Regions from separate parts of the Shinella sp. AETb1-6 genome, predicted to be linked through region 2. Evidence: riboswitches for the same ligand, from Rfam matches in the RefSeq annotation. Region 2 holds a riboswitch; each other region holds the start of a gene.
The links. A riboswitch is a leader RNA that binds a small molecule or an ion and turns the genes downstream of it on or off. The one in region 2 is predicted to bind cobalamin.

Region 1 (7,144 bases), on a different contig from region 2:
CGGGTGGTGCGGAGGGTCCGAGCGTAGAGATGCTCACCTATCCGACCGACTTCCCGAAAGGTTACACGGGCACGCTGCTCGGCGGAAAGGCCATGCAGTTCTTCCTCGGCAACTACGGGGACGATAAGCTCGTCATCATCGATCCCGACGAAAAAGAACCCTATCGCCTCGTCGAACTGCCGACCCGGCGCGTGGATTTCGTGCTGGACAACGCCAATCCCCGGAATGCCTATATCCTGACGGAAGACGGCAACATCAATGTTCTCGACGTCCTGAAGGGGGAAATCGTTCGCCAAGCGCGGGTGACAGAGCCCTACAGCAAGGACGGCCACTGGAGAGACCCACGCCCGCGCCTGGCAGTAGCCGACGGGCAGATTGCGATCACGGACCCGCGCCAGTCGCTAGTTCGCGTGGTCGACCCTGAAACGCTGAAGGAGGTCCGTACCGTTTCGGTGGAAGGCCAGCCCTTCTCGATCGTCGCCGTTGGCGGTTCGGGCGCAACGCACTAAAAGCGGGGTGCCCAGATCCGGAGTTGAGGCGGCAGCTCCGGATCTCACCTTTCGCGGTTGGGAGAAGCACGATGACGGAAGCGGCCCAGGTTTACGATCTGAAATTGACGAAGAACCAGAGCCTCGTTCTCTCGGTGCTGGAGACGTCGCGGCAGCCGCTGAGTGCCTACAGCATATTGGACCGTCTTCGCGGACACGGGCTGAAGGCCCCCCTTCAGGTTTATCGCGCCCTGGATAAGCTTCTTGAAGCGGGCCGCGTTCATCGCCTTGAGAGCATGAACGCCTTCGTGCTCTGCTGCCATTCACGGCATGGGCAAATCCACCCCCGGATTACCGCTTTCGAGATTTGCGAGAGCTGTGGCAAGGTCAACGAATTCCACGACACAAAAGTCGAGAGCGCACTGATACAGCACGCACGAAGCAGCGGCTTCAAGATCAGAGCGACGACGATCGAGGTTCACGGACTGTGCGCTGACTGCCGATAGCGGACGGGACAGCGAGCATATGAAATCTTACACAGCAAGATTGTAACGTTATATCATAATAGGTGTTAAATGGCCAAGAAACTTCCAGTCACGGTCCTGTCCGGCTTCCTTGGGGCCGGCAAGACCACCCTGCTCAACCACATCCTTGCCAATCGTGAGGGCATGCGGGTTGCGCTCATCGTCAACGACATGAGCGAGGTGAACATCGACGCCGCGCTTGTGCGCGACGGCGGCGCAAATCTCTCCCGCACGCAAGAACAGCTCGTCGAGATGACGAATGGCTGCATCTGTTGCACGCTGCGTGACGACCTTCTGACGGAAGTACGCGCATTAGCCGAGCAGGACCGCTTCGACTATCTGCTGATCGAATCGACCGGCATCGCCGAGCCGCTGCCCGTCGCCGCGACCTTCGATTTCCGCGACGAGAACGGCCAGAGCCTTTCCGACGTGGCGAAGCTCGACACCATGGTCACGGTGGTCGATGCCGCCAATCTTCTCAAGGACTACAGCTCGACGGACTTCCTTTCCGATCGTGGCGAGACGGCCGGAGACGGAGACGAACGGACCCTCGTCGATCTTCTGGTCGAGCAGATCGAGTTTGCCGACGTGGTGGTGCTGAACAAGATCGGCATGGCGACGCCTGAGCAGCGTGACGCCGCACGCAAGATCATCGCCTCCCTCAATCCCGATGCCAGGCTCATCGAAGTCGATTTCGGGAAGGTCGACCTGAAGGATGTGCTGGGCACTGGCCGCTTCGATTTCGAGAAGGCCGAGCAGCATCCCCTCTGGTTCCAGGAACTGCACGGTTTCAAGGACCATGTGCCCGAAACCGAGGAATACGGTATCCGATCCTTTGTCTACCGTGCGAAACGGCCGTTTGATCCCGTGCGTTTCCAGAACTTCATCGACCGGCCCTGGCCGGGCGTCGTGCGTGCAAAAGGCTTCTTCTGGCTGGCGACGCGGCCGCACTATGTCGGCGAGATCAGCCAGGCCGGCGCTCTCGTACGCACCGGAAAGATGGGCCTGTGGTGGTCCTCCGTGCCGAAGGAGCAGTGGCCGCGCGATCCCGGCTTCCTCGCCATGATGAAACCCTATCTCGATCCGGTCTGGGGCGACCGGCGGCAGGAGATCGTCTTCATCGGCGCCGATCCGATGGACGAGGCGAAGATCCGGGCCGAACTGGACGCCTGCATTATCGACACTGACGCGTTTCAGCCGGAGCTTTGGCGCAATTTGCCAGACCCCTTCACAAGCTGGGACCGGCGTGCCGCGTGACCCTTTCGCTTGACAGGCATTCCGTTCGCCCCCTATCTGGGGCGGACGGTTCCCGAGGCAAAGCCGGAGGGATTAATAGGGAACACGGTGAGGACGACCCGAACGGGGCCGAAACCGTGGCTGCCCCCGCAACTGTAAGCGGTGAGGTCTTGTCATCCATGCCACTGGTCTCTGGACCGGGAAGGCCGGCAAGCCCTTCGACCCGCAAGCCAGGAGACCTGCCGTCATCTGACACAGCAACCGGACGGGGTGCGCCGGGGAACGTTGTGACGCCGTTGCCGCGTCCGCGCGCGCCGGCCGATCATCCTTCACCAGCCCCGGCCTGCCGAAGGATGACATGACCGGGACCTACGCCATCATCGCCTGCAGCCGCTGCAAGGACGCGACCGGCCAGCCGGCCGCGTCAGCGCTTTTGGCGCGGCTCGGCCCGCATGCGCCGGCCGGCGGCTTCCGCCTGGAGACCGTGGCCTGCCTCGCCGGCTGCGCGCGCCAGCTCGCCGTCGCCTTCGCCGGGCCCGCCAAGGCCACCTACCTTTTCGGAGATATTGACCCCGAGGGTGATGCCGAGGCCCTGCTCGCCTTCGGCTGCCAGTATCGCGACCTTCCAGACGGCTGGTGTAACGAGGGCCAGCGGCCGGACGGCCTTCGTGGCAAGACGATCGCCCGCATCCCGAATATCGGGGGACTCGTCTGATGAGCAGCATCCTTTCCGGTCAGCGGTTGACCTACGAGACCCGCTCCGGCGACCGGCTTGTCGGCGGCGTGTCGCTCGACGTCGAGCCGGGCGACCGTCTCGCCATCATTGGCCCGAACGGCGCGGGAAAGACCACGCTGCTTCGCATGCTCGCCGGCACATTGCGGCCGACCTCCGGCGCGGTCAACCTCTTCGGCGAGCCGCTGTCGGCAATGCCGCCGGTCAAGCGCGCCCGCCGCGTTGCCGTTGTCGGGCAGACGGACCAGCCTGACCATCGCATTTCCGTCCGCGACTACGTGGCGCTCGGCCGCATACCGCACACGGCGCGCCGATCGGGCGCGGAGGAAGCCGCCATCATCCGGGACGCGCTCGAGCGAACGGAGCTGCCGCTCCTCGCCGGGCGCGAAATGGGCTCGCTTTCGGGCGGCGAGCGACAGAGGGCGCAGATCGCCCGGGCGCTCGCGCAAGAGCCGCGCATCCTCTTCCTCGACGAGCCGACGAACCATCTCGATCCCCGCGCCCGCGGCGCCCTTCTCGCGCTGGTTGCCGACCTTGGCCTCACCATCGTCGCCGTCCTGCACGACCTTCACCTCGTCCCCGGCTTCGCCACGCGGATCGCCGTGCTGAAGCAGGGCGCGCTCGTCGCCTGCGGGCCGGTGGAGGAGACGCTCGACCGGCATGTCGTGCGCGACGTCTTCGGCATCGACCTCCTGCGCCTGCCCCATCCGCACGAGGATCGCCAGCTCACCGTCTTCGATATTCCCCTCACTCGCAGCACCGGAGCCTCTCCATGAAACGCCTGATCCTCGCCTCCCTTCTGTCGCTGGCGGCCTCCGCCGCCTTGGCCTTTCCCCTCACGGTCGACAGTTGCGGCGCGCCGCTGACCTTCGATGCCGCACCGAAGCGGGCGGTGATCCACGATATCAACATGGCCAAGATGGCCTTCGCACTCGGCCTCCAGCCCTCGATCATCGGCGTGACCGGCATCACCGGCTGGTACAAGACGGACGAAGCGTTTAAGCAGGAACAGGGTGCGATCCCCGAGCTTGCCCCGAAATATCCGACGATGGAAAACCTCGTCGCCGCCGATCCCGACTTCTTCTTCGCCGGTTGGTACTACGGCATGAAGCCCGGCGGTGAGGTGACGCCCGACACGCTCGCCCCGCACGGCATCAAGACGCTGATCCTCACCGAAAGCTGCATCCATCTCGACAAGGACCGCCCGGCCGCCTCCATGGACCTGCTCTATGCCGATATGGAAAAGCTCGGCAAGATCTTCGGCAAGGAGGCCGAAGCGAGCGCGCTTGTCGAGGGCTGGAAGACGCAGCTCGCCGACATCGAGAAGAAGGTCGGTGACAGGAGTGGCACCCGCGTGTTCCTCTACGATTCCGGGAGCGACAAGCCGTTCACCGCGGGCAAATACGCCATCACCACGGCGATGATCACCGCGGCCGGCGGCAAGAACATCATGGAGGACATGGAGACGAGCTGGGGCAATACGGACTGGGAGACCGTTGCCGCCCGCAATCCCGAGTTCCTCGTCCTACTCGATTACCAGGACGGCGGCGGCTACGCAAAGCTCCTCGACTTCCTGAAGGCGCATCCCGCCATGAAGGAAACGGACGCCGTGAAGAACGAGCGTTTCGTGGCGCTGCGCTATGAGGAGCTGACGCCCGGCCCCGACAATATCGCCGCCATCGACAAGATCGCCAAGGCTCTCCACCCGGACGCCTTCTGATCATGCGCCATCGTTTCGGCATCGGCGTGGCGGCGGCCCTTCTCGCCATCGCGGCGCTGGCTTCGGCCTCCGTCGTCTACGGTTCGACCGTCATCCCGTTTGCCGACGTCATCGCATCGCTCGCACGCGGGCTGGGGCTCGCATCCGGCGATGCCGGGCCGATCGACCGGATCGTGGTGGACCTGCGCTTGCCGCGGGCGATCCTTGCGATCGCGGTTGGCGCGGGGCTTGGCGTCATCGGCCTCCTGCTCCAGACCGTCACCCGCAACGACCTCGCAGACCCCTTCCTCTTCGGCCTCTCAGCCGGGGCGGCGGCGGGCGCGGTCGCGGTCATCACGCGGATCGGCGACCGCATTGGCATCTTCACCCTGCCGCTCGCCGCCTTCGCCGGCGGCATGTGCGCGACCGCCGTCGTGCTGATCCTCATCCGCCGCACGCAGGGCTACGGGCCGGAGCGACTGATCCTCGCCGGCCTCGCCGTTTCCTTCCTCTTCACCGCGCTGACCAACTACCTCGTCTTTTCCGGCGACCAGCGCGCCGCCCATTCCGTGCTGTTCTGGACAATGGGCGGGCTGGGGCTGGCAAGCTGGCGCAACATCGGCATTGGCATCGCGGGGGCGGCCTTGGTCCTCTGTTACGCGCTCATCCGTCACCGCCATCTCGACGCACTGCTCGGCGGCGAGGAAACGGCCGAAAGCCTCGGCGTCCCGGTCGCGCGCCTGCGCACCATGACTTTTCTCGTGGCGAGCTTCGCGACGGCGCTCCTCGTCTCCATCGCCGGTGTCATCGGCTTCATCGGATTGATGATCCCCCATGTAGCCCGCCCCCTCGCCGGCCCGCTCCACGGCCGCCTCGCGCTCACCTGCGCTCTGTTCGGCGCGGCCCTCCTCCTCGGCAGCGATCTCATCGCGCGTATCCTGCTCCCGCCCCAAGAACTCCCCGTCGGCGTGGTGACCAGTTCGATTGGTGCGCTTTTCGTCGTAAGCGTACTGTTGCGGCGGAAGGCATGACAAAAGCTAGCGTTGGCCCGCGCGGAGCAAGCCGCTAGGCTCAGGACCTATTAATTTGGTTTGAGATGTGCCACCATGGCCAGCACGGACATCGATGAGCTATGGACGTCGATGGAACTTAAATCGGTCGCAATCCACCGGCAGTCACTTCCCATGACCGCTCAACGATTTCGATGCCGGGTTACTGGCGCCATCCTGTCGCTCCTGGCTGGCATGCCGACAGCAGCATTCGCACATCCCCACATTTTCGTGGACGCGAAATTCGAGGCCGTGGCGAGCGCTGACGGGACGTTGCGCGAGCTGCGCGATACCTGGCACTTCGACGAGTTTTTCTCCTCATCCGTGGTGGTGGACTTCGACAAAAACGGGAACTCAACCCTCGATCCAGGGGAACTGACGGCGGTCGCCAGGACAGTGCGCGACTCCCTTGCGCAGTACAATTACTACACGAACATAACCGTCAATGGAAAAGCGGTGCGTCTCGCCAAGCCCGACGTCATCCATGCGTCCTATGAGAACGGCGCGCTGGTTCTGTCCTTCTCGCAGAAGCCAGCGGAGAAAACGCCGCTGACGGGGCTGATCGTTTTCGGCGTCTACGATTCCTCCCTATACACTGCCCTCGACTTTCTCAAGGACGACGACTTGAAGACGTCCGGCGAAGGGTTCAAGCGCTGCACGAGGAAGGTTGTCCGGCCGAATTCGGATGAAATCCTTGCCGCGAACCAGGCCATGCTCACGACCCTATTCTTCAGCGATCCTCAGGGCACCAATTATTCTCAGATCGTTGCGACGAGGCTGGAGGTTCGATGTTAGCCTGCGGACGTTCATCCGCTTCTCCACTGGCTCGACGGTAAGATGTCTGTGGCCATGGGCGATGAAGACGAAGCCTGCTCGACAAGCGACTTGCCATAGACATCGCTCGAGGGCTGCTCGTGATACCCGACGGCACCGCCCCCTTGGCCTAAAAGTTTTCCCAGCAGGACAGTTCCATGCTCGCGCTGCTGCCGGCACGAATGTTTTGCTGTTTCGCCGGTCGGATCAGCGAAGAGTGTTCGTTTCGACGCGATCGGCGGTTGTCAAGCGCCAAGGCTCGCCGCCATATACAGCTTTCGCCAATTGCTAGCTGACGAGAGGGCCACTCTTGTCGCGACGATGGTGCTGCCCGGCATGAGGTCGGCCAAACCGTCAACCAGCATCGCAGTCGCGCCCCGAAGCGCTTCTTCAGGCATGGTGTCCAGGCTCTCGAGGACGAACCACATCCGCCCGGACGCATGCTCCAGCCGCGTGCGGGTTCCCTGTCGCCAGTTCCAGCGCCGGCACGTCACCCCGACCTCGTCGCGCCAGATCACTTCGCCCGCCTCCGGGTTCTCGATCACGGCTTCGCCGTTCATCACGGTATCGAAGGCCTCCGTGCCATCGGCGATGGTGAGAAA
Region 2 (7,144 bases):
GCCGGTCGGAGAACACCCGCCGCTTCGTCGAGAAACTCGGCGTCGCGGCCGTCCGCCTGCCGGTCGATGCGACGGACGAGCCGCCGAGGGCGCAGGCGCCCTTCGTGCTGGTCTCGCCGACCTATGGCGGCGGCGGGGAAAAGGGAGCGGTGCCGAAGCCGGTGATCCGCTTTCTGAACGATCCGCACAATCGAAGCCTGATCCGCGGTGTCATCGCGGCCGGGAACACCAATTTCGGCACCGGATACGCGCGTGCAGGCAACATCGTCTCCGCGAAATGCGCCGTGCCGTACCTCTATCGTTTCGAACTGCTCGGAACGGATGAGGATGTCGACAACGTCAGACAAGGGCTGGAACGATTTTGGACACGATGACGATAGACAAGCCGGCAAAGGTGCCGGAAATCACCGCGCAGGACTATCACGCGCTCAACGCCATGCTGAACCTCTACGACGAGGAGGGCAAGATCCAGCTCGACAAGGACCGGCAGGCGGCCAAGCAATATTTCCTCCAGCACGTCAACCAGAACACGGTGTTCTTCCATAATCTTCGGGAAAAGCTCGATTATCTGGTGACAGAGGGCTATTACGAGCAGGAGGTGCTGGACCAGTATTCCTTCAATTACGTGCGCGACCTCTTCGACCACGCCTATGACAAGAAGTTCCGCTTCCCGACCTTCCTCGGTGCGTTCAAATATTACACGTCCTACACGCTGAAGACCTTCGACGGGAAACGCTACCTCGAGCGCTACGAGGACCGCGTCTGCATGGTGGCGCTTGCACTGGCGCGCGGCAACGAGGCGCTTGCCCGCGACCTCGTCGACGAGATCATTTCCGGCCGCTTCCAGCCGGCGACGCCGACCTTCCTCAATGCCGGCAAGAAGCAGCGCGGCGAACTCGTCTCGTGCTTCCTGCTGCGCATCGAGGACAACATGGAAAGCATCGGCCGCGCGATCAATTCGGCGCTCCAGCTTTCCAAGCGCGGCGGCGGGGTGGCGCTGTCGCTCACCAACCTTCGCGAAATGGGCGCGCCGATCAAGCAGATCGAGAACCAGTCCTCCGGCGTCATCCCGGTCATGAAGCTGCTGGAGGATAGTTTCTCCTACGCCAACCAGCTCGGTGCGCGGCAGGGCGCCGGCGCCGTCTATCTCAACGCCCACCACCCCGACATCATGCGCTTCCTCGATACCAAGCGCGAGAATGCGGATGAGAAGATCCGCATCAAGACGCTGTCGCTCGGTGTCGTCATCCCCGACATCACCTTCGAACTGGCGAAGAACAACGAGGATATGTATCTCTTCTCGCCGCATGACGTGGAACGCGTCTACGGCGTCGCCTTCTCCGAGATTTCGGTCACCGAAAAATACCGCGAGATGGTCGAGGACAGCCGCATCAAGAAGAAGAAGATCAAGGCGCGCGATTTCTTCCAGATCATCGCCGAGATCCAGTTCGAGAGCGGCTATCCCTACATCATGTTCGAGGACACGGTGAACCGGGCGAACCCGATCGCCGGCCGCATCTCCATGAGCAATCTCTGCTCGGAAATCCTGCAGGTGAGCGAGCCGAGCGCGTTCAACGCCGATCTCTCCTATGCGAAGATGGGCAAGGACATTTCCTGCAATCTCGGCTCGCTCAACATCGCGGCCGCGATGGATTCGCCGGATTTCGGCCGGACCATCGAGACCTCGATCCGGGCGCTCACGGCCGTCTCCGAGATGAGCCACATCTCGTCCGTTCCCTCCGTGGAAAAGGGCAACGACGACAGCCACGCCATCGGGCTCGGCCAGATGAACCTGCACGGCTATCTCGCCCGCGAGCGCATCTTCTACGGCTCGGAGGAAGGCGTCGATTTCACCAATATCTACTTCTACACGGTGACCTACCACGCCCTCCGCGCCTCCAACCGGCTGGCCGTCGAGAAGGGCATGAGCTTCAAGGGTTTCGAGAACTCGAAATATGCCTCGGGCGAATATTTCGACAAATATACCGGGCAGGAATGGCTGCCGGCGACGGAGAAGGTGCGCGGCATCTTCGAAGAGGCCGGCATCCATATCCCCACGCAGCAGGACTGGCTGGAGCTGAAGGCGGCCGTCATGGACGGCGGGCTCTACAACCAGAACCTCCAGGCGGTGCCGCCGACCGGCTCGATCTCCTATATCAACCACTCGACCTCCTCGATCCATCCGATCGTCTCGAAGATCGAGATCCGCAAGGAAGGCAAGATCGGCCGCGTCTACTACCCCGCCGCCTTCATGACCAACGACAACCTGGACTATTACCAGGACGCCTACGAGATCGGCCCGGAAAAGATCATCGACACCTATGCGGCGGCCACCCAGCATGTCGACCAGGGCCTGTCGCTGACGCTGTTCTTCCGCGACACGGCAACGACGCGCGATATCAACCGGGCGCAGATCTACGCCTGGAAGAAGGGCATCAAGACCATCTATTACATCCGCCTTCGCCAGATGGCGCTGTCCGGCACGGAAGTGCAGGGCTGTGTCTCGTGCGCGCTGTGATTTCGGGGAAGACCATGAATATCCAAGTGAAGACCAAGGCCCCGAAGGCCGCCGCCGCGGTGCGCGCCATCAACTGGAACCGCATCGAGGACGACAAGGACCTGGAGGTCTGGAACCGCCTGACGGGCAATTTCTGGCTGCCGGAAAAGGTGCCGCTGTCCAACGACATTCCCTCCTGGGCGACGCTGAAGCCGGAGGAGCAGAAGCTCACCATCCGCGTCTTCACCGGGCTCACCCTGCTCGACACGATCCAGAACGGCGTCGGCTCCGTCCGGCTGATGGAGGATGCGGCCACGCCGCATGAAGAGGCGGTTCTGTCCAACATCTCCTTCATGGAGGCCGTGCACGCGCGCTCCTATTCCTCTATCTTCTCGACGCTCTGCCTGACGCCCGATGTGGACGACGCCTATCGCTGGTCGGAGGAAAACGAGTTCCTGCAACGGAAATCGGCGCTCATCATGGAGCAGTACGCGTCCGCCGATCCCTTGAAGAAGAAGGTCGCTTCCGTCTTCCTCGAAAGCTTCCTGTTCTATTCCGGCTTCTATCTGCCGATGTACTGGTCGAGCCGGGCGAAGCTCACCAACACCGCCGACATGATCCGCCTCATCATCCGCGACGAGGCCGTGCACGGCTATTACATCGGCTACAAGTTCCAGCGCGCCACCGAGCGCCTGAGCGCTGAGAAGCAGCAGGAAATCAAGGACTTTGCCTTCGATCTGCTGCTGGAGCTCTACGACAACGAGGCCCGCTATACCGAGGAGCTCTATGACGGCGTCGGCCTCAGCGAGGACGTCAAGAAGTTCCTGCACTACAATGCCAACAAGGCGCTGATGAACCTCGGCTACGAGGCGCTGTTCCCGCCCGAGGCCTGCAAGGTCAATCCGGCGATCCTCTCGGCGCTGTCGCCGAACGCCGACGAGAACCACGACTTCTTCTCCGGCTCCGGCTCGTCCTATGTCATCGGCAAGGCGGTCGCGACCGAGGATGACGACTGGGATTTCTGAGCCCCGGGATGTCCTTCGGCGGCGTGTCGCTCGGGGCGCCGTCGATGTCGTATTCCCGAGGGTCCTTTGGCCTGCCAGATGATTTGCTGGGTGCGTACAGGGTGCCGTCCCGGCCATGCCGGGATGGATAATTGGGAAGCCGGTCGAATACCGGCGCTGCCCCCGCAACGGTAGCGGAACGAAAGCTCCGGCAGAGACCACTGGCTATCAGGCCGGGAAGGTGCCGGCAGCGTCCGAAAGGACAGTTCCGAAGCCCGGAAACCAGCCCTGGAACGATGACTCGGCCGATTGCGGTGGGCGATCGAGAGGTGAACGGCGTCCTCTCGATAGGCCCGTTTCCTTCTCCTCTCCATCCTTCGTCGAGCGACGTTCCGCGCTCCGCCGCTTGGCGTGCGCGGTCGTTCCGAGAGGATCCGGCGCGCGCCAGGCGGGCCGGACGAGGCAAAACCCAGGAGGAGACAGAACATGAGCAGGAACAGAGGCGTCGTCTATATGCGACCCGGCAAGGTCGAGGTCCGCGACATCGACGACCCGAAGCTGGAGGCCCCCGATGGCCGCCGTATCGAACACGGCGTGATCCTCAAGGTCATCTCGACGAATATCTGCGGCTCCGACCAGCACATGGTGCGCGGCCGCACGACGGCCATGCCCGGCCTCGTCCTCGGCCACGAAATCACCGGCGAGGTCATCGAGAAGGGCATCGACGTCGAGATGCTCCAAATCGGCGACATCGTCTCGGTGCCGTTCAACGTGGCCTGCGGGCGCTGCCGTTGCTGCAAGTCGCAGGACACCGGCGTGTGCCTCACCGTCAATCCCGCGCGTGCCGGCGGCGCATACGGTTATGTCGACATGGGCGGCTGGATCGGCGGCCAGGCCCGCTACGTCACCATCCCCTATGCCGATTTCAACCTGTTGAAGTTCCCGGACCGCGACAAGGCCATGTCGAAGATCCGCGACCTCACCATGCTCTCCGATATCTTGCCGACGGGCTTCCACGGGGCGGTCAAGGCGGGTGTCGGCGTCGGCTCGACGGTCTATGTGGCCGGTGCCGGCCCGGTCGGGCTTGCGGCGGCCGCGTCCGCGCGCATTCTCGGCGCGGCGGTCGTGATGATCGGCGACTTCAACAAGGACCGTCTGGCCCATGCCGCCCGGGTGGGTTTCGAGCCGATCGACCTCTCCAAGAGCGATCGCCTCGGTGACATGATCGCCGAGGTCGTGGGCACGAACGAGGTGGACAGCGCCATCGACGCCGTCGGCTTCGAGGCGCGCGGCCATGCGGGCGGCGAGCAGCCGGCCATCGTGCTGAACCAGATGATGGAGATCACCCGCGCCGCCGGCTCGATCGGCATTCCCGGGCTCTATGTCACGGAAGATCCGGGCGCCGTCGACAGCGCGGCCAAGCAGGGCAGCCTGTCGCTGCGCTTCGGCCTCGGCTGGGCGAAGGCGCAGTCCTTCCACACCGGCCAGACGCCTGTTCTCAAGTACAACCGGCAACTCATGCAGGCCATCCTGCACGATCGCCTGCCCATCGCCGATATCGTCAACGCGAAGATCATCGCACTCGACGATGCAGTCCAGGGCTACGAGAGCTTCGACCAGGGCGCGGCGACCAAGTTCGTGCTCGACCCGCATGGCGACCTGCTGAAGGCCGCCTGACAAACCGGCCGCGCCGGCTGTAGAAGGCCGGCGCGGTCCACGCCGCCGATGCAACGCCGCGGCGTTCAATCGAGACGGAGGAAACCATGGCGGATATCAGGGATGTCCTGATCGATCATCTCATCGACCGGCGGGCCGGGTGGAGCATGGGGTCTTACGGCGCCGTCGCGGAATTTCACCAGGACCCGGGCGAATATCTGCAGGCCGATGCGCCGACGCTCTTCGTGCGCGCCACGCCGCGTGGCGCCATCCGGCTCGATGCCGATACGGTCGGGCAGATCGTGCCCGTCGCCTATGAGGCGCTGAGCTGCCGCCCGCAGCGCTGGAGCCACGGCGTGGCGCTCTGCCTGCCGCAGCGCGACGCGGCGATGAACGGCCGCAAGGCGCTGACCGAACTCGGCCCCGACACGGAGGCCGTGCGCGTGACGGACCGGGCCGCCATCCTCTTCGATCTCGGCCTTGCCCTGCCGCAATGCGATTTCTGCATCCGCACCGACGATCCGGCCCTTCTCGCCATCCTGCGCGCCGAGATCGGCCGCAGCCTGTTCGATCCGCACAATCCGGCGACGGCGGCCATCCAGAAGGCACACCCGCATCGTGTCGCGCTGACCCGCCTCGGCCGCATCGAGGTCTTCCAGAAGATCGGCGGCCCGGATACGGGCGGTGTCTCGCCGCCGGGACCGCACACCCATCTCCTGCCGCACCTCATCCGCTCGCGGCGCACCCATTCGGCCAACACGCCGATCCCGAAATACCATGCGCCGCTCGGCTATCTGCATCCCGCCAATCCTGTCATGGACAGCCTGGGCCGCGATCTCGATTTCGACATCGACGACCATGCGCGCTTCCAGGATCTCTTTTCGCAGTTCGCGCGCCCGGACCTGCCCATCCTGCGCAAGGCGGTGCTGGATGGGCTGGCGCGGCGCGTGGAACCGGAATCCTTCCTGTCCCACACGGATCGGTTCAGCCGCGCGACGGTGCGCATCACGCTGCGCCAGCAGGACAGGATGGCGCGGCGCTTCGGTGGCGGCTCCTATCTGGCGCTGGTCTCGCAATGGCGCGCCGTCCTCGACAAAGGCGCGGAGGGTATCGCGGCGGACGAGGACGCGCTGGGCCACGAGGCGACGGGCGCCATCGTGCCGTTCCTGCCGCTCGCCGCAGCGGGCTGAGGCGTCACGCGCCGCCGTCGGGACCAGCCGGGGGCGACGCCGTGCCGAAACCGCGCAGCGCCCAGCGGCGCCCGTCGCTCGACAGGTCGAGAAAGCCGAGCGGCTCGACATCGATGCGCCAGACCGCCGTAAGCGGCGCGCCCACCACATGCGCGAAAACCAGCTTGAGCAGCATGGCGTGCGTCACGGCAAGGATGCGCCCGCCCGTGCCGTGCACTTCATCGAGCCAGCCTGTGGCACGGCCCGCCGCCGCCTCGAAGCTTTCCCCGCCATGCGGGGCCGCGGCCGGATCGGCCATCCAGTGCCGCAGCGCCTCTGGAAAGCGTCCCGCGATCTCGTCCACCGTCTGTCCGCTCCACGCACCATAGTCGACATCGCGCAGTGTGGGGCAGGGGGTTGGTGCGGCGGAGAAGGCCGCCGCCGTTTCGGCCGCACAGGCCTCCGGCGCGCAGAACACGCGGTCGAAGGGCCGCAAGCTTTCCGCAAGCGCCGCCGCGCGGGCCGGTTCCTTCGGCAGGAGGCTGCCCTCGGCGGAGAACCGCGCCTGCCGGTTGGCAGCGGTGGCGCCGCGGCACAGCAGGGTGACGCGGGTCGCCCGGCGCGGGCGCGCTGCGGGCGCGTCTTCTGGCATAGTCACGATCTGTCATGCTCCTGACGGGGGCGCTCGGTTTTTCGATTGATAGTCGCATCGGCGCCGGTGGCCAAGCGGCTTTGAAAATCGCATTTGCCGTGTCCGGCGACGGAAGGTGCTTCGCGCGCGGGGGCGGAAGGTGCTATCAACGGTTCTCATTCGAAGA
Region 3 (7,144 bases), on a different contig from region 2:
CGATCTTGCATGGCACGCTGTTGCGGAAATACATCGGAGCGCCGGGCCGGATTGCGGCAAAATTGCGGTAAATCAGGGCTTTCCGGTGGCGAGGCGCGGTGATAGGAAAAGCGCCATGACAAGAACGATCATGCTACAGGGCACCGGCTCGGATGTCGGAAAAACGGTACTGGTGGCGGGCCTCTGCCGCATGGCCGCCAACCGCGGTCTGACGGTGCGCCCGTTCAAGCCGCAAAACATGTCCAACAATGCCGCCGTTTCGGCCGACGGCGGCGAGATCGGCCGCGCGCAGTGGCTCCAGTCGCTTGCCGCGCGCGTGCCCTCCAGCGTGCATATGAATCCGGTGCTGCTCAAGCCGCAGTCGGATGTCGGCAGCCAGATCGTCGTTCAGGGCAAGGTCTTCGGGCAGGCCAAGGGGCGGGACTACCAGGCGCTGAAGCCCAAGCTCATGGGCGCGGTGATGGAGAGCTTCGAGACCGTGTCGGCCGGCGCCGACCTCGTGGTCGTCGAGGGCGCGGGTTCGCCGGCGGAAATCAACCTGCGGGCCGGCGACATCGCCAATATGGGGTTCGCCACCCGGGCCGGCGTGCCGGTCGTCCTGGTGGGCGATATCGATCGCGGCGGCGTCATCGCCTCGCTGGTGGGAACCCACGCCATTCTGCCGGACGAGGACCGGCGCATGGTCACCGGCTATCTGATCAACAAGTTCCGGGGCGATGTCACGCTGTTCGACAGCGGCATTGCCGAAATCGGCCGCTTCACCGACTGGCCATGTTTCGGTGTCGTGCCCTGGCTGAAGGATGCCGCGCGCCTGCCGGCAGAGGATTCCGTCGTGCTGGAGCGTCTGGCGAAGGGCGGCGGCGGGGCGCTCAAGGTCGCCGTGCCCGTGCTGCCGCGCATCGCCAATTTCGACGATCTCGACCCCTTGAAGGCTGAACCGCAGGTCGATCTCGTTTTCGTTCGGCCGGGGGAGGCGCTGCCGGCCGATGCCGGCCTTGTCGTCCTTCCGGGCTCGAAATCCACCATTTCGGACCTCCGCGATTTCCGCGCCGCAGGTTGGGACCGGGATCTTTCCTTTCATATGCGCCGCGGCGGCCGCGTCATCGGCATTTGCGGCGGGTATCAGATGCTCGGCCGCCGCGTGACCGATCCACTCGGCATCGAAGGCGGCGAGCGGGAGGTCGAAGGGCTCGGGCTGCTTGCGGTCGAGACGGAAATGGCGCCGGAGAAGACCGTGCGCAACAGCGACGCCCGCTCCCTGCAATATGATGTGCCGCTCGAAGGCTACGAGATCCACCTCGGCCGCACCACGGGGCCGGATGCGTTGCGTCCCTCCGTCAGCATAGACGGCCGGCCGGACGGCGCGGTCTCGCCGGATGGCCGCGTGATGGGAACCTATCTGCACGGCCTGCTTTCGAGCGATGCCTACCGGGCGCAGCTGCTTGCGGATTTCGGCATCGAGGGCGGCGGTTTCGATTACCGGGCCGGCGTCGATGCGGCACTCGACGGCGTGGCGGCCGAGCTTGCGGCCGTGCTGGATCCGCGCTGGCTCGACAGCCTTATGGGCATCCGCTGATTAAACTGCCGGCCTGAAACGTTCAGCCATCGGGTTTCTCCACTGTCGGTCGCGGCCGCACCAAAGTTGCGCCTGATTTCGGTGTAAGGAGGGACACTATCATGCCCGCTCTGCGGGTGCCGACGCCGTTGTGCGATCCGAAAGGGTGATTTGATGGGTTCTGGACCTCTTGCTCGATCTGTTCTGGTGGGCCTTGTCGGGCTGTCGCTCGCCGGTTTCCCGCTGGCTGCCTTCGCCCAGACGGCCAAGGAAACCACCAATGCCGGCAAGCGCTGGGAGGAGGAATTCGCCTTCTGGCAGAAAGCGTCTTCCGGCAGCGATGTCACGCAGTTTGAAAACTACCTGAAACAGTATCCCAACGGCACGTTCGCCTCGATGGCGCGTCTGCGTATCGCCGAATTGAAGGCCGCGGGCAATGCGAAGCCGGCGACGACGGCGTCCGACGATGCCGCCGCCAAGGCGAAGGCCGAGGAGGCGAAGGCGGCTGAAGAGGCCAAGCGCATTGCCGATGCGGAGAAGGCCAAGGCGGAGGACGCCCGCAAGGCCGCCGAGGCCGAAAAGGCGAAAGCCGAAGCGGCGAAGGCCGAGGCGGCCGCTGCCGCGGCCAGCAAGCTTGCGTCGGAAAAGGCCGCCGCCGAGGAAAAGGCGAAGGCCGAAGCCGCAGCCGCCGAAAAGGCGCGGGCAGAGGAAGCTGCCCGCCTCAAGGCGGAGGCGGACAGGAAGGCGGCCGATGAACGCAGGCTGGCGGCAGAGAAGGCTGCAGAAGCCGAACGCGTGAAGAAGGAAGCCGCCGCTGCAGCCGAAAAGGCCAAGGCGGACGAGGCGGCGCGCGTACAGGCCGAGGCTGAGCGCCGCAAGGCCGACGAGGCCGCCGCGGCCCAGAAGGCCCGCGCCGAGGCCGAGGCGAATGCCCGCGCTGCCGAAGCCGCGGCCGCCCGTGCCGAAGAGGCCAAGCGGCTGGAAGCGGAAAAAGCCGCGGCTGCCGAAAAGACCCGGCTGGAGCAGGAGGCGGCAGCCGCCCGCAAGCTGGCTGAGGAAAAGACGCGCGAGTTGGAGCGCCTGAAGGCGGAGGCCGCCAAGGCTGCGGCGGAAGCCGAGGCCAAGGCCGCCGAAGCCTCTCGCCTTGCCGCCGAGGCCAGGAAGCGTGCCGAGGAGGCCGAGGCCGCCCAGAAGCGCGCCACCACCAGTGGCCCGGCAACGGCAACGCGCGACGGCGCGGAGGCCGACAGGATCGCTGCGGCCAAGCGCGAGGAAGACACCTTCCAGAAGGCGGTGGTCGCCGGCTCGCGGCAGGCTTTCCAGGCCTATCTCGATGCCTATCCGCGCGGCCGCTATGCATCGGATGCGCGCGAACGGATGGCCGCCCTTTCGACCACCCCGACACAGAAGGTGGAAACCGAGCGCCTGGTCGAGGAGCGCCCCGTCGTCGATCCGCGTGAAGCCTATATGGAGCGCTCGACGCGCGTCCAGGCGCAGCGCTGGCTGAGCGCGCTGGGCTACAGCACCTATGGCGCCGATGGTGTCTTCGGCCCGCGCACCCGCGCGGCGATCGCCGCATGGCAGGGTGCGTCCGGCTACCGCGCCGATGGCTATCTTTCACGCCGGCAGTTCGCTGCCCTGCGCCAGGCCGCGCAATTCGCCGAGGCACGCCAGGCCAGCCGCGAGCGCCGCTACCAGCGCGAATACGATGTGCTCGAAGGCCCGGTCGACGGCTATTACGATGGCCCCTATTACGGCGATGACGGCTACTACCGCCGGCGCGGCGGCGTGGTGATCATCCCCGGCTATTGAGTTTGCGACGGCCGGCCGGCGTTTTCGGCACAGGCCATGCCGCTGGCTGTCGATTGACTTGTGGCGGCCGGCGGCATAATCATCCGACTATTGGATGGTTCTCTGGTCCGGAAACGGACCGGTGAGTAAATGGGAATGTGACGCGGCGGACCCAATCAGGGCGCTGCAATCACGGCCGACCCCGCGACTGTAGAGCAGCGAGGGACGCCCATCCGGAGGGAGGAATTTCGCGGGCGGGAGGGCAATGGTGTCCTTGAAGCGCGAAACGCCCACCGACCGGAAAAGCCACTGGGTGGCATCACGATAGCCGGGGCTGGACGCCTCTTTTTCTACGAATCGTCCGCCTGCGTGATGTGAAGAGACCTGGGAAGGTGAGGGTGGCCCGAAGGCGCTGATGCGCCGGACGCTGCGAGCCAGGAGACCTGCCAGCCAATGAGGGCATATCGCCCGACCTGGGGAGGGGCTTCCCCGGTGCCTGCACGGAGGTTGTCATGGCTGTTTCCAATACGTCTTCTATCACGCTTTCCGCGAGCGATCGCCTTGTCGCCGGCGTTCTCGCGCTGCTGCTCGGCGGGTTCCTCGTCTTCGGCGCCGGCCTTGCCAATTCGGCCGTGCTGCACGACACCGCGCACGATACGCGTCACTCCTACGGCTTTCCCTGCCACTAAGGAGTTTCTGACATGATCGTTCGTTATCTCCTGGCCGCCCTGGTGGCCGGGCTCTTCTCTGGCGTCCTGATGACGGCCGCCCAGGAGGCCCGCGTCGTGCCGCTCATCCTTCACGCCGAAGAATTCGAAGGCGATGAGGCGGCCCCCGCCACCGAAGGCACCACGCCGTCCACCGATGGCGCCGCCGCAACGCATGAGCATTCATCCTTGGGCGCCGTCGTCCTCGACGTCGCAGCTTACCTGTCGCCTGTCTCCGTCGCCTACGCCCACGATGCCGAAGGTCATGAAGACGGTGGCATCATGTTCGGCATGAGCCGGTTCTCCGGCACGCTGCTGGCCAACCTTGTGACGGGAGCAGGCTTCGCGCTGCTGCTTGCCGGTTTCAGCCTTGTCTCCGGCCATCCGATCACGGTCGCCAACGGGGCGCTGTGGGGTGCTGCGGGCTGGCTTGCCGTGCATATGCTGCCGGCCATCGGCCTGCCGCCGGAACTGCCGGGCTTCCCGGCCGCGGACCTGACGCAGCGTCAGATCTGGTGGGTTGCAGCGGTCGTGCTGTCGGCGGCGGGGCTCTACCTGCTGTTCCTCAAGCCGGGCATCGTGGCCAAGATCGCCGGGGTGGTGCTGATTGCCGCGCCGCAGGTCTATGGCGCGCCGCAGCCGTCGGACATTTCCAGCGCGGTTCCGGCCGTTCTCGGTGCGGAGTTCGCCGTCGCGGCCCTTGCCACGACGCTGTTCTTCTGGATCGTGCTCGGCCTTTCGCTGGGCTTTGCCAACGAAAAGATCGCCAAGGCTGCCTGATATGACGCTGACATCGCCCGGAGCCGTCCTGGTTCTGGGCGGTGCGCGTTCCGGAAAATCCGCTTTTGCCGAAAGGCTGGTCGCCGAGACCGGCCTTTCGCGTCATTATATCGCCACCGGCCGCGCCTGGGATGACGAGATGCGTGAACGCATCGCCAGGCACCGGGAAGACCGCGGCGACGGCTGGCAAACGCATGAGGAACCGCTTGCGCTCGCGGCCCGGATAACCGATGTCGCGCGTGCGGACCGTGCGGTCCTCGTGGATTGCCTGACCCTCTGGCTCACCAATCTGATGCTGGAGGAACGCGACATCGCGCAGGAATTCGCCGGCCTCCTGTCGGCCATCGCACAGGCGCCGGGCCGTCTTGTCTTCGTTTCGAACGAGGTCGGCCTGGGCATCGTGCCTGAAAACCGCATGGCGCGCGACTTTCGCGACCATGCCGGGCGGCTCCACCAGCAGGTGGCGGCGCTCGTACCGGAAGTGTATTTCGTTGCGGCAGGACTGCCGCTGAAAATGAAGGGTTGAGCCATGCTGCAACAGAAGATCCCCGCCACCGTCATCACCGGCTTCCTCGGGGCCGGCAAGACGACGATGATCCGCAACCTCCTGCAGAATGCCGGCGGCAAGCGCATCGCGCTCATCATCAACGAGTTCGGCGATCTCGGCGTCGACGGGGACGTGCTGAAGGGCTGCGGCGCGGAAGCCTGCACCGAGGACGATATCATCGAGCTCACCAACGGCTGCATCTGCTGCACCGTGGCCGACGACTTCATCCCCACCATGTCGAAGCTGCTGGAGCGGGAGAACCGCCCGGACCATATCGTCATCGAGACCTCCGGCCTTGCCCTGCCGCAGCCGCTCGTCGCCGCCTTCAACTGGCCGGAAATCAAGACGCAGGTGACGGTCGACGGTGTCATCACCGTGGTCGACAGCGCCGCCGTCGCGGCCGGCCGTTTCGCCGACGACCATGACAGGGTCGACGCGCTGCGCGTCGAGGACGACAATCTCGACCACGAAAGCCCGCTGGAAGAGCTCTTCGAGGACCAGCTGACCGCTGCCGACCTCATCGTGCTCAACAAGACCGATCTGCTCGACGCCGCCGGTATCCAGACCGTGCGCGACGAAGTCGCCTCGCGCACCGCCCGCAAGCCTTCGATGATCGAGGCGAAGAACGGGGACGTGGCCGCCGCCGTGCTGCTCGGCCTCGGCGTCGGCACGGAAGACGACATCGCCAACCGCAAGTCGCACCATGAACTGGAACACGAGAACGGCGAGGAACACGACCACGACGAATTCGACAGCTTCGTCGTCGAACTGCCGGCGCTTGCCGATCCGTCGGCCTTCATCGAGCGCCTCAAGGGCGTGATCGCCGAGCACGACGTGCTGCGCGTCAAGGGATTTGCCGATGTGCCCGGCAAGCCGCTGCGCCTGCTCATCCAGGCGGTGGGCAGCCGCATCGACAGCTATTTCGAGCGCGCCTGGGCGCCGGGCGAAACCCGCGGCACCCGCCTCGTCGTCATCGGCCTGCACGACATGGATGAGGCCGCCGTGCGCGCCGCCATCGCCGCGGCGGTGTGATATCGGGATGAGCATGCGGCGGCACCCCCCTCTGGCCTGCCGGCCATCTCCCCCACAAGGGGGGAGATCGGATGAGGCGACGGCTTGCCCCGCTGTCTTGCCTGGACGCCGCCGCTCAATCTCCCCCCGAGTGGGGGAGATGTCACGAAGTGACAGAGGCGGGTATGCCTCCTTGGCGGTCCTCTCGCAGCAGGGAGGCGCTGCATGCATCTCCTGCTAGCCCAGAAGGGCACCATCGCCGACGGAAAGGAGGCGATCGACCTTGGTCAGACGCCGGGCGATATCCTCTTCCTCTCCGCTGCCGATACGGAACTGGCCTCCATCGCCGCCGCCCACCGTGCGCGGGGCGGTGAGACGCGCCTTCGTCTGGCGAGCCTCGCGACGCTGTCGCATCCGATGTCGGTCGATACCTATATCGAGCGCACGGCCCGGCACGCCCGGCTCATCGTCATCCGCGCGCTCGGCGGCGCGAGCTATTTCCGCTACGTGCTGGAAGCCCTGCTGGCGACGGCTGTCGCCAACGATGTCAAGCTCGTCGCGCTGCCCGGCGACGATCGTCCCGATGAGGGCCTGATCCCCTTCAACCGCATCGAGGATGCCGACCGACGGAACCTCTGGGCCTATCTCAACGAGGGTGGGGCGGAAAATGCCGACCGTTTCCTCGCCTATGCCGATGCGGTGGTGTTTGGCGGCGAGAAACCGGCACCGGCGACGCCGCTCGAAAAGGCCGGC

Region 1: it holds a riboswitch for cobalamin, as region 2 does, so the genes downstream of both, GR158_RS16910 (DUF1636 domain-containing protein) here and fdhA (formaldehyde dehydrogenase, glutathione-independent) in region 2, are expected to answer to the same signal.
Region 3: it holds a riboswitch for cobalamin, as region 2 does, so the genes downstream of both, GR158_RS00765 (CbtB domain-containing protein) here and fdhA (formaldehyde dehydrogenase, glutathione-independent) in region 2, are expected to answer to the same signal.

The regions. Positions count from the first base shown of each region.
Region 1 is NZ_WUMM01000009.1:76,053-83,196, reverse strand. Features, by position in the region: gene aztD (zinc metallochaperone AztD) at 1-509, shown strand, start outside; gene GR158_RS16920 (Fur family transcriptional regulator) at 581-994, shown strand; gene zigA (zinc metallochaperone GTPase ZigA) at 1,064-2,269, shown strand; cobalamin riboswitch at 2,299-2,510, shown strand; gene GR158_RS16910 (DUF1636 domain-containing protein) at 2,607-2,963, shown strand; gene GR158_RS16905 (ABC transporter ATP-binding protein) at 2,963-3,757, shown strand; gene GR158_RS16900 (ABC transporter substrate-binding protein) at 3,754-4,701, shown strand; gene GR158_RS16895 (iron ABC transporter permease) at 4,704-5,711, shown strand; gene GR158_RS16890 (DUF1007 family protein) at 5,865-6,524, shown strand; gene GR158_RS16885 (B3/4 domain-containing protein) at 6,788-7,144, opposite strand, start outside.
Region 2 is NZ_WUMM01000004.1:246,551-253,694, forward strand. Features, by position in the region: gene nrdI (class Ib ribonucleoside-diphosphate reductase assembly flavoprotein NrdI) at 1-374, shown strand, start outside; gene nrdE (class 1b ribonucleoside-diphosphate reductase subunit alpha) at 371-2,518, shown strand; gene nrdF (class 1b ribonucleoside-diphosphate reductase subunit beta) at 2,533-3,522, shown strand; cobalamin riboswitch at 3,605-3,807, shown strand; gene fdhA (formaldehyde dehydrogenase, glutathione-independent) at 3,988-5,178, shown strand; gene GR158_RS08960 (hypothetical protein) at 5,265-6,347, shown strand; gene GR158_RS08965 (histidine phosphatase family protein) at 6,352-6,978, opposite strand.
Region 3 is NZ_WUMM01000001.1:161,106-168,249, reverse strand. Features, by position in the region: gene GR158_RS00775 (cobyric acid synthase) at 116-1,576, shown strand; gene GR158_RS00770 (peptidoglycan-binding protein) at 1,730-3,367, shown strand; cobalamin riboswitch at 3,446-3,812, shown strand; gene GR158_RS00765 (CbtB domain-containing protein) at 3,859-4,035, shown strand; gene GR158_RS00760 (CbtA family protein) at 4,048-4,833, shown strand; gene cobU (bifunctional adenosylcobinamide kinase/adenosylcobinamide-phosphate guanylyltransferase) at 4,835-5,359, shown strand; gene cobW (cobalamin biosynthesis protein CobW) at 5,363-6,412, shown strand; gene cobN (cobaltochelatase subunit CobN) at 6,617-7,144, shown strand, end outside.